3 linked regions of the Endozoicomonas gorgoniicola genome follow. The main gene of each other region encodes a partner of the protein of the gene in region 3 in a complex. Links are inferred from orthologs where the notes say so. Each region holds a gene or a part of one and is shown on either strand. Other genes may lie near its edges.

The links.
Region 1: the proteins of dnaN (region 3) and dnaX are in contact, whole or in part, in a cryo-EM structure (PDB 8GIZ), measured with the Escherichia coli proteins. The link is inferred for Endozoicomonas gorgoniicola from one-to-one orthologs.
Region 2: the proteins of dnaN (region 3) and holA are in contact, whole or in part, in a cryo-EM structure (PDB 8GIZ), measured with the Escherichia coli proteins. The link is inferred for Endozoicomonas gorgoniicola from one-to-one orthologs.

The regions. Positions count from the first base shown.
Region 1 is NZ_JAPFCC010000001.1:1,459,173-1,462,264, reverse strand. Bases 67-3,001 are described here. They hold dnaX (DNA polymerase III subunit gamma/tau), read right to left. Parts: upstream 2,641-3,001; coding sequence 493-2,640; downstream 67-492. Other genes in these bases: NX722_RS06710 (YbaB/EbfC family nucleoid-associated protein), read right to left, coding at 106-432; recR (recombination mediator RecR), read right to left, coding at 67-87. Also shown: more of recR, read right to left, coding at 1-66. UniProt on the Escherichia coli protein: Part of the beta sliding clamp loading complex, which hydrolyzes ATP to load the beta clamp onto primed DNA to form the DNA replication pre-initiation complex.
Region 2 is NZ_JAPFCC010000001.1:3,860,342-3,863,410, reverse strand. What follows is about bases 97-3,008. They hold holA (DNA polymerase III subunit delta), read right to left. Parts: upstream 2,116-3,008; coding sequence 1,078-2,115; downstream 97-1,077. Other genes in these bases: NX722_RS17575 (catalase), read left to right, coding at 2,852-3,008; NX722_RS17580 (LPS-assembly lipoprotein LptE), read right to left, coding at 2,112-2,711; NX722_RS17590 (hypothetical protein), read left to right, coding at 612-1,055; NX722_RS17595 (hypothetical protein), read right to left, coding at 97-161. In the rest of the region: more of NX722_RS17595, read right to left, coding at 1-96; more of NX722_RS17575, read left to right, coding at 3,009-3,069. UniProt on the Escherichia coli protein: Part of the beta sliding clamp loading complex, which hydrolyzes ATP to load the beta clamp onto primed DNA to form the DNA replication pre-initiation complex.
Region 3 is NZ_JAPFCC010000001.1:5,056,917-5,060,032, reverse strand. What follows is about bases 45-3,003. They hold dnaN (DNA polymerase III subunit beta), read left to right. Parts: upstream 45-951; coding sequence 952-2,055; downstream 2,056-3,003. Other genes in these bases: recF (DNA replication/repair protein RecF), read left to right, coding at 2,131-3,003; dnaA (chromosomal replication initiator protein DnaA), read left to right, coding at 45-833. Also shown: more of dnaA, read left to right, coding at 1-44; more of recF, read left to right, coding at 3,004-3,116. UniProt on the Escherichia coli protein: Confers DNA tethering and processivity to DNA polymerases and other proteins. Acts as a clamp, forming a ring around DNA (a reaction catalyzed by the clamp-loading complex) which diffuses in an ATP-independent manner freely and bidirectionally along dsDNA.

The sequences.
Region 1 (3,092 bases), 3.6 Mb from region 3 along the record:
CAGGGCCATCCGCTGGGAAGAACGGGGACCAACCCCGGGCAGACAGCGCAGGCTTTCCATCAATTCCCTGATAAGAGGACTGAACATAAATGACCTGTCTCTCGATTAGAATGGCATCTTGAAGCCATCAGGCAGATTCATGCCTGCTGTCAGGCCGGACATTTTTTCCTTGTTATTGCTCTCAACCTTACGAACAGCGTCGTTTACTGCCGCCGCCAGCAGGTCTTCCAGCATTTCCTTGTCTTCTTCCATCAGGCTCGGATCAATTTCGACACGCTTAACATCGTGGCGTCCTGTCATAGTGACCTTTACCATACCGGCACCGGATTCACCCTGAACTTCAGCATTGGCCAGTTCTTCCTGAACCCGCTGCATATCTTCCTGCATTTTCTGGGCCTGCTTCATCAGATTGCCCATACCACCCTTGAACATAGTGACTCCTTATTCAGGTTCGTGTGATTAAATACAATCGCCCGTCATAGCTACCAACCGCTACTTTATGACATTACCTACGGGCTGAACGCTGTCGTCCAGAACAACAGCTGTGAATTGATCAACCAGTGACTGCACATTGGCATCACTGTATATACTGTCGCGGGCCTGCTGCAAACGCTCGCCAATTTTTCGTTCACGCCAGGCTGCCGGTGTTTCAGTCTGTACAACGCCCACCTCTACCTGCAGACGCACCGGTTGCTGAAAATAGTCTGACAGTGCCTTTTCAATACGTTCACGATGGGTATCGTTGTAGAGCGTACTGCGCCCTTCATCCAGACGCAGGTCTATACGACCACTGCTGTGTGCAACGTATTCACAATGGGATCCAATCGTCCGGGTAACACCACCCAGCGGCAGACTGCGATAAACCGGAATCCAGCTCAGGGCATCCAGATCGGTCAGACACACCCGCTCGGAAGGATCAGGCAGTACCGGAGCCTCATCGACCACCTGCGGCACAGCCGCAGGCTCAGGCATGGACAGATTCTGCAAATCCATGCTGGCCGCATAACTTTCATAGGTTGACATCGGCGGAGGCACATCGTCATCTTCCCGGTCATCCGGCTCTGCACCAGATGTGACAGCAGGCACATAGTCAGCCTGAAAACCCGGGTCTCCCGCCTGATCATCATCAAGCGGCGGCACCTCCTGCAAATAGTCCGGCTGCCCAGAAAAAGGTGGCTCCTGCCCCACCTCCGGAACAGGCTGCGATGTTGCTGGCACAACCGGCTCAACGACCGCCGGAGCGGGCGAAGGTGAAAAATCCTCTGGCAGAGGGTTCACTGCCACGGCCGGGGTCGGCGGCACAGGCTCTGCGGTAGGGGTAGCTTCCCGCTGCGGCAGAACCGATGGTACCGTTGCAGGTTGCACAGGATCAACAGCGTCAACAGCAGACTCTTGTGCAATGGGCTCAGCAACCGTTGCTTCTGCAGCTATTGATTCTGTAGCTATTGATTCAGAAGCAGGCGCAGGCTCGGGTTCCGCCGCTTCAGAGGACTCAGAAACTGGGCTGCCGACATCAACAGAAGAGCGTTTAGCAGCGCCGGATTCAATCCGCACCGGCTCAGGACGGAAAGCCAGCATACGCAGCAGCGCCATCTCAAAGCCGCTTCTTGGCTCTGGCGCTAACGGCAGGTCACGCTTACCCACCAGGCCAATCTGGTAGTACAGCTGGACATCTTCTGCCCGCATATTGCCCGCCAGTTGTAACACCTGTTCACGATCACCCTGACTGTTATCCACCGCGTCAGGAACCGCCTGGGCAATAGCCACCCGGTGCAGTACCGACAGCATATCATTCAGTACCGCCATATAATCCGGCGCATGCTCCGCCAGATCAGCAACCGCTTTCAGGACACTTCCGGCATCTGCAGTCGACAACGCCCGGACCATCTTCATGACCTGCCCCTGGTCAATGGTACCCAGCATCGAGCTGACTTCACCTTCAGAAACCCGTCCATTACCAAAGGCAATGGCCTGATCCGTCAGACTCAGGGAATCCCGCATACTGCCATCAGCCGCACGCGCCAGCTGCCAGAGTGCCGAGGTTTCATAGGGGATATGTTCACTGCCGAGAACATTTTCCAGATGCCCGACAATGCGCTCCGGCGTCATGTTCTTCAGGCCGAACTGCAAACAACGGGACAAAATCGTGATGGGCAGCTTCTGTGGGTCCGTGGTGGCCAGCAAAAACTTCACATGGGGAGGCGGCTCTTCCAGAGTTTTCAGCAGCGCATTAAAGCTGTGCGCCGACAGCATGTGTACCTCGTCAATCAGGTACACCTTGTAGCGTCCGTGAGTCGGGGCATATTGAACGTTATCGAGAAGCTCCCGGGTGTCTTCCACCTTGGTGCGGGATGCCGCATCCACCTCAATCAGGTCAACGAAACGTCCGTCATCAATTTCACAACAGGCGGCGCACTGTCCGCAGGGCGTCGAACTCACCCCTTCGTCACAGTTGAGACATTTTGCCAGAATTCGGGCAATGGTGGTTTTACCTACCCCTCGGGTACCGGTAAACAGATAAGCGTGGTGCAGGCGATCCTGATCCAGTGCATTCACCAGAGCCTGCAGAACATGCGTCTGCCCAACCAGCTCCTTGAAAGAACGAGGTCGCCACTTGCGAGCAAGAACCTGATAGCTCATTGAAAAGCGTCAATACCCAGTAATAGAAATGTGTGAAACCTATGCTAACGAAGATGCCATAAGAATGCACTATCAGTCACTGATCAACATTCAGGGTAAATGCATGCACAGAAGCATCAGCCATCGGACCGCATCAATAAAAAATAGTTTAACGTGAATCAAAGCGCCTGACAGGCAGAGAGAGGGTCAACTCGAGATTGGAGGTCGAGATTGGAGGCAAACCCTGCCAGCCACACCCCGGCACATGATGTCACTGCTACCGTTGCTCCCTTCCGGGCCTGGCGGAGTTCACAGCTGATCATTGCGGGGGGACCGACAGGATCCACCATAATGCAAGCTACGGATCGATTTGCGATTTGCCGTTTCAGCGAATCGCCCCGTCGTCTTGATGCTGCGCATTCTCCACATTTAACCCCTGCCCGTCAACCATCAGTTATAACTATTTTTATTGA
Region 2 (3,069 bases), 1.2 Mb from region 3 along the record:
ACGGGCAGTTGCTGATCGTGCATCTGTTTATGCATGCCAGCGCTATGAACCATATTCTTGGCTTTTGACCACTCTTCGTTATAGGTAGGTGATTTTTCAAACTGTAAGGCGCAGCCCGTCATCATCATTGTGGCTACGACCAGCAGGTATCGGATTGTCATGTCCTTATCTCCTGAGCGCTTGTGAGGCTGAAAGGCCTCTGGATACTATTTTTAGCTTTAGCTGTTTGAGCAGGCTTTAACTATTTCTTTCACTCGAGCCATCGGCTGGGTATAAATCGCCTTTATGACATAACGATCCTTGTTGCAAATACTTCTAGTAAGCCTCTGTCTTTAGTATGATAAGTAGTAACCGCAGTGCCTTTCGGGATTACCACTTGATGAAAAAAGTGCTGTTTTTCGAGAGTTGACTGTTTTTTGACCCTGCCTGCTTTTTTCTTGGGGTGGGTGTGGTGTTCAGTTATCGATTTAAGGATTTTTCGACGCTGTCAGTGATAGAAGGCTTTGTCAGAGATGTACCGAATAACAACTATACTGCTTTTCGCCTTGATGCTCGTTGGTTGTGACCAGAGAACCTTACCGCCAAAAAACTACAAGTTGGATGAAGGGGTCATGACGCTTCTGCTTGATGCCAAAGAAGATGCCATCCAGCGGAAAGATGCTGCCGCAGTGAAAGGCTTTTATTCAAAAGATCTGGTGATGGACATTACTGGCCCGGGAGGTCAGATGTTTCAGAGTACTTATAACATGGTGTCCAGGCAGGCTGAGATAAATGCCGAGTATGGTAAAGACTTTTATACCGAAGTTCTGGAACGGGGAGTATATGTTTCAGCCAGCCAGAATAAAGCGATTGTACAGCAACGCATCAGGGAGACTTGGCTGTTCAACGCCAACTTTAATGATGTCATGGTGGAGTCTATAAATCGCATGGAGTGGGAGCTGGTAAACGACATTCCGCAAATCACCCGGGTCAGCAAGCGCATTCTGAATCGCAGGATACTGAATGAAGTTGACCGTCAGGCACCACCGGAGCAGCACCTGCTAAATGATGCCTGACGACTTCGTTGAACAAGGCCGGTCAGATCACTGGCGCTCCTGCGAGCGTCATTGATAACGACAGCAGCTCATCCCACTCGTTGGCCGGGTTCAGCCCCTTTATCCCCTGGTCAATAACGCCTGCATGTTCCAGCATCTGACGTAGCTCGCGTTCCGACTGACGGCTCATGCCTTTTTCCAGAAGTCCCCGGCGCTTTTTCAGCATAAAGGGTGAGAAGCCATGGGTTCTGGCTGCCTGATCTATTGCCAGCTCTGTACTGATGCCTCTGGATTTAAGCCGACTCAGATGACAGAGCAACCGGATTTCTCTTGCCAGCGCCCAGAGAACAATGGGTGGTTCAATACCTTCGGACCTGAGACCACCAAGAATACGAACGGTATTCCTGACATCGCCCTGCAGAGCCGTATCGGCCAGCTGAAACACATCAAAGCGGGCATTATCTGAAACCACTTCCCGAACGGTATCGACATCAATGACAGTACCGTTTGCCAGCAGTTTCAGCTTTTCAATCTCCTGGGCAGCCGCCAGCAGGTTGCCTTCAATCCTTTCAGCCAGCAGGGTGACCGCATCTTTTGATGCCTCGTAACCTGCCATCTTGAAACGATGTGCAACCCAGCCGGGCAGTTGTCGGTGTTCAACCGGCCAGACCTGGATAAATACACCGGCTTTTTCCAGTTGCTGAAACCACTTGGCTTTCTGCGTCGCAGCATCAATCCGGTCGGAAATGATCAGCAGCAGGTTATCGGGTGAAGGGTTCTGCAGGTACTCCTGTAACGCCTTACGTCCCTTGTCTCCGGGTTTGCCATTAGGCATCCGCAGTTCCAGAATCTGTTTTTCGGCAAACAGTGAAAGCGAGTTGGCTGTTTCCAGCAACTCGCTCCAGTCAAAACTGTTATCAATATGGTAAGTGTGTCGCTCTGTAAACCCCCGCTGGCGAGCCTCCTGACGGATGGCATCGCAGCACTCAGATATTTGCAGGGGTTCGTCTCCACTGACGATGTAAATACTACTCAGCTGGCGCTTTAACTGCGCTCCAAGCTGCTCAGGTTTTAACTTCATTCCAGGGCCTCAAGTGCCTCCTGCTCTTTTTTGCGGATTTTCCGGACGCGCTCGGCCTCTTGTTGCAGAGAGGCACCCGACATGGCAGCAACCCGGCGAACCGTCGTGTTGATAATATCCTGGCGCAACTCATTGAAGATGATACGTTCTTCGTTGCTGGAAGCGTTGGACTGGTTCTGGTTCCGGGTAAAGTAACGCTCGTTACTCAACTCCATAGGGGTAAACAGTTTCAGGCCGTCACTGGTTTCCAGCTGATAGGTAACCTTCAGTGTCAACAGTTGCTCGTAACTGCCAGCGCTGGAATGGGTGCGTTGACCGGTATCCTGTTTGATACGGGTAACTACCAGATGATAAGGGGCGTCATCGTTAATGCTGATGCCTGTCAGGCTCAAGGCTCTTCTGAGATCCCGGACAAAGGTACGGTCAGACCCTGTAACAGACAGTTCGGACAGTTCGCTGGCGATATCCATCTGCCCGCGCAGCTGAAACCCGCAGGCTGTTAACAGGCTGGTGATCAGCAACAAAGGGAGAATGGCACGCTTCTGAAAGTGGCTTGCTTGTTGTATTGCTCGCTGCGTTAATAGCTGTCTGAACATGATCTCTCCATGGCACACAAGAACGACGGTTAATCGCTCAACAATAACACGCTGACCTGTTGTGGTTAAAGGGAAGGATGCCGCTGCCTGTAAAGTTGTTATTGCATATAATAAAAGTCCCCACCTTAACGGAGGTTGGAATGAGCAAGACATATTTGACTAACGCTAATGGAGCTCCGGTCGCTGATGACGACACGAGTATCTCTGCCGGGGAGCGAGGTTCGTTAACATTTGACAATGTTCACCTGTTCGAAAAACTGGCGCACTTCAACCGTGAACGAATTCCTGAGCGTGTTGTTCATGCCAGAGGTTATGGTGCTTATGGCACCTTTACCCTGAATAAAGATTTATCGGATTA
Region 3 (3,116 bases):
AGCACAACCCGAATGCCAGAGTGGTTTACCTGCATTCAGAGCGCTTTGTGGCAGATATGGTCAAAGCTCTGCAGCTCAATGCTATCAATGACTTCAAGCGTTATTACCGGTCTGTTGATGCTTTGTTGATTGATGATATTCAATTTTTTGCGGGTAAAGAACGGTCACAGGAAGAGTTTTTCCATACTTTCAATGCGTTACTGGAAGGTGGCCAGCAGATGATCCTGACCTGTGATCGCTATCCCAAAGAAATCAGTGGTGTTGAAGAGCGTCTGAAGTCCCGCTTTGGCTGGGGACTAACCGTAGCGGTTGAACCCCCGGAACTGGAAACCCGCGTTGCGATCCTGATGAAAAAAGCAGAACAGCACCGTGTCGACCTGCCCCATGAAGCGGCTTTCTTTATTGCACAGCGTATACGCTCTAATGTTCGGGAGCTGGAAGGAGCGCTCAAGCGTGTTATTGCGAGCGCGCACTTTATGGGAAGGAAGATTGATATAGACCTGATCAGGGAGTCCCTGAAAGACCTTTTAGCCTTGCAGGACAAGCAGGTCTCTATAGATAATATTCAAAGAACAGTAGCAGAGTATTACAAAATCAAAGTTGCTGATATCTTATCCAAACGACGCAGTCGTTCTGTGGCAAGACCCCGACAGGTTGCCATGGCGCTGTCCAAGGAATTAACCAGTCACAGTCTGCCGGAAATTGGCGATGCCTACGGTGGTCGAGATCATACTACGGTGCTACATGCCTGTCGCAAAGTAAAAGAGCTAACGGGTACAGATAGTGAGATTCGGGATGACTACAAGAACCTGTTGAGATCTTTGACCAGTTAATTATTCTGATGCAGTAGTTTCTGGTGTAATAGTTTCTGGTATAAAAGTTTCAACAGATTTTATTGAATTTGAGAAAAGGGCACCGGCTCTTTTCCAGCTAGCAAGAGAAAGGAAAGCGATGAAATTTACCATTAATCGGGAAGCATTGCTGAAGCCACTGCAACTGGTGGCGGGCGTTGTAGAGCGCAGGCAGACACTACCTGTTTTGTCTAACGTCCTGATGGTGGTGGGCGGTGACCAACTCTCCCTGACAGGTACAGACCTGGAAGTGGAGCTGGTTGGCCGCGTTTCTCTGGATGATGTCACTGAAGGCGGCGAGATTACTGTTCCGGCACGTAAGCTGATGGATATCTGTAAGTCTCTTCCTGAGAACGCCATGATTGAGTTTTCTCAGGATGATCAAAGGGTTAAGGTGCGCGCCGGACGTTCACGCTTCACACTTTCCACTCTGCCAGCTAATGAATTTCCAAGCATTGAAGAAGAAGCGGGCTCAATGACCTTTACCATCGGTCAGGCCCGGATGCGTCGCCTGATTGATCGCACAGCCTTTGCTATGGCTCAACAGGATGTTCGTTACTACCTGAATGGCATGTTGCTAGAGGTCAGTCAGAACTGTCTCCGGGCTGTTGCAACCGACGGTCACCGTCTCGCTATGTGTGCAGTGGATGCCGACATTAATCAGCAGGATCGACACCAGGTGATTGTGCCTCGCAAGGGTATTATGGAAATGGCTCGCCTTCTTACCGAAGGTGACGAGATGGTGCATATCTCTCTGGGTGCTAACCATATCCGCGCCAAAGCCGGTGACTTTATTTTCACTTCCAAGCTGGTTGATGGGAAATTCCCGGATTATGATCGTGTCGTCCCTCGCGGTGGTGACAAAATTATTGTGGGTGATCGTCAACAGCTGCGTCAGGCTTTCCAGAGAGCTTCTATTCTGTCCAATGAAAAGTATCGTGGTATTCGTCTGATTCTGAATGATGGTCTGCTTAAGGTAATGGCAAACAACCCTGAGCAGGAAGAAGCAGAAGAGGAAGTGAGCCTGAGCTATCATGGAGATGCTATCGAAATTGGCTTTAACGTCAGCTATCTGTTGGACGTTCTGTCTGTTATTTCCGGTGATTCTGTGAAGATCACCCTTTCTGATCCTAACAGCAGTGCTTTGCTGGAAGAGTCCGAAGGTGGCGATTCCACTTACGTTGTTATGCCGATGCGTCTGTAAATAATGTATGAAAATGCACAGCTCTCAAATATCGACACATCCTGTTAAGTCGCTGTTTTCTTCCGAGGGTTGTGCATGACCATCCATAAATTGATGGTTAAAGATATTCGTAATCTCGAATCTTTAACCATACAGCCCTCTCCTTCCATCAACATTCTTTATGGCCTGAACGGTAGTGGCAAGACCAGCGTACTTGAGGCTATCCATCTACTGGGGCTAGCTCGTTCTTTTCGCAGTAACAGGGTAAAGCCAGTTATTCGCAGGGATCAGCCAAAATGTACTGTTTTTGGTCAGATTCGCCATTCAGGCAGTGCGATGTTGAATGTGGGCGTATCCAGAGCCTTGCAGGATGAGAACTTCCAGATACGAGTGTCTGGTGAGAACTTAAGGTCGACTTCTGAGCTGGCACGACACCTGCCCTTGCAGTTAATCAATCCCGATACTTTTCGGTTACTGGAAGGCTCTCCGAAAGACCGAAGACAGTTTTTAGATTGGGGAGTGTTTCACGTGAAACAGCGTGATTTTATTCCTCTCTGGAAACGCTTGCAGAAGGCGCTCAAACAGCGGAATAGTTTGCTTCGTCATGGTAGACTATCCAGTTCTATTAATCGTTCTGTTCCCGATAAGATTCGCTCTGAACTTCCTGTCTGGGATGCTGAACTGGTGAAAGCTTCAGAAGCTGTTCATCTGTTAAGGCAAGAGTATTTTGAGCAGTTGGCGCCAGTCTTTCATGAAGTGCTCGGACAATTAACAGATCTTGAAGGTATTAAGCTCAGTTATTACCGGGGGTGGGACAGGTTACGCTCTTTTGCTGAAGTACTTGCAGAAGGAATGGAGAGAGATATTCAGTCCGGTTTCTCGCATTCAGGACCTCAGCGAGCCGATATTCGGGTAAAAATAGATGGCATAAATGCCATTGATATTCTTTCGCGTGGACAGTTAAAGCTGGTTGTCTGCGCGTTAAAGTTGGCACAAGGCTTGTTGTTCTATCAAAAGACCGGCAAGCAATGCGTTTTTCTGGTGGACGACCTACCATCGGAGCTGGACGCTCCTCACCGGAA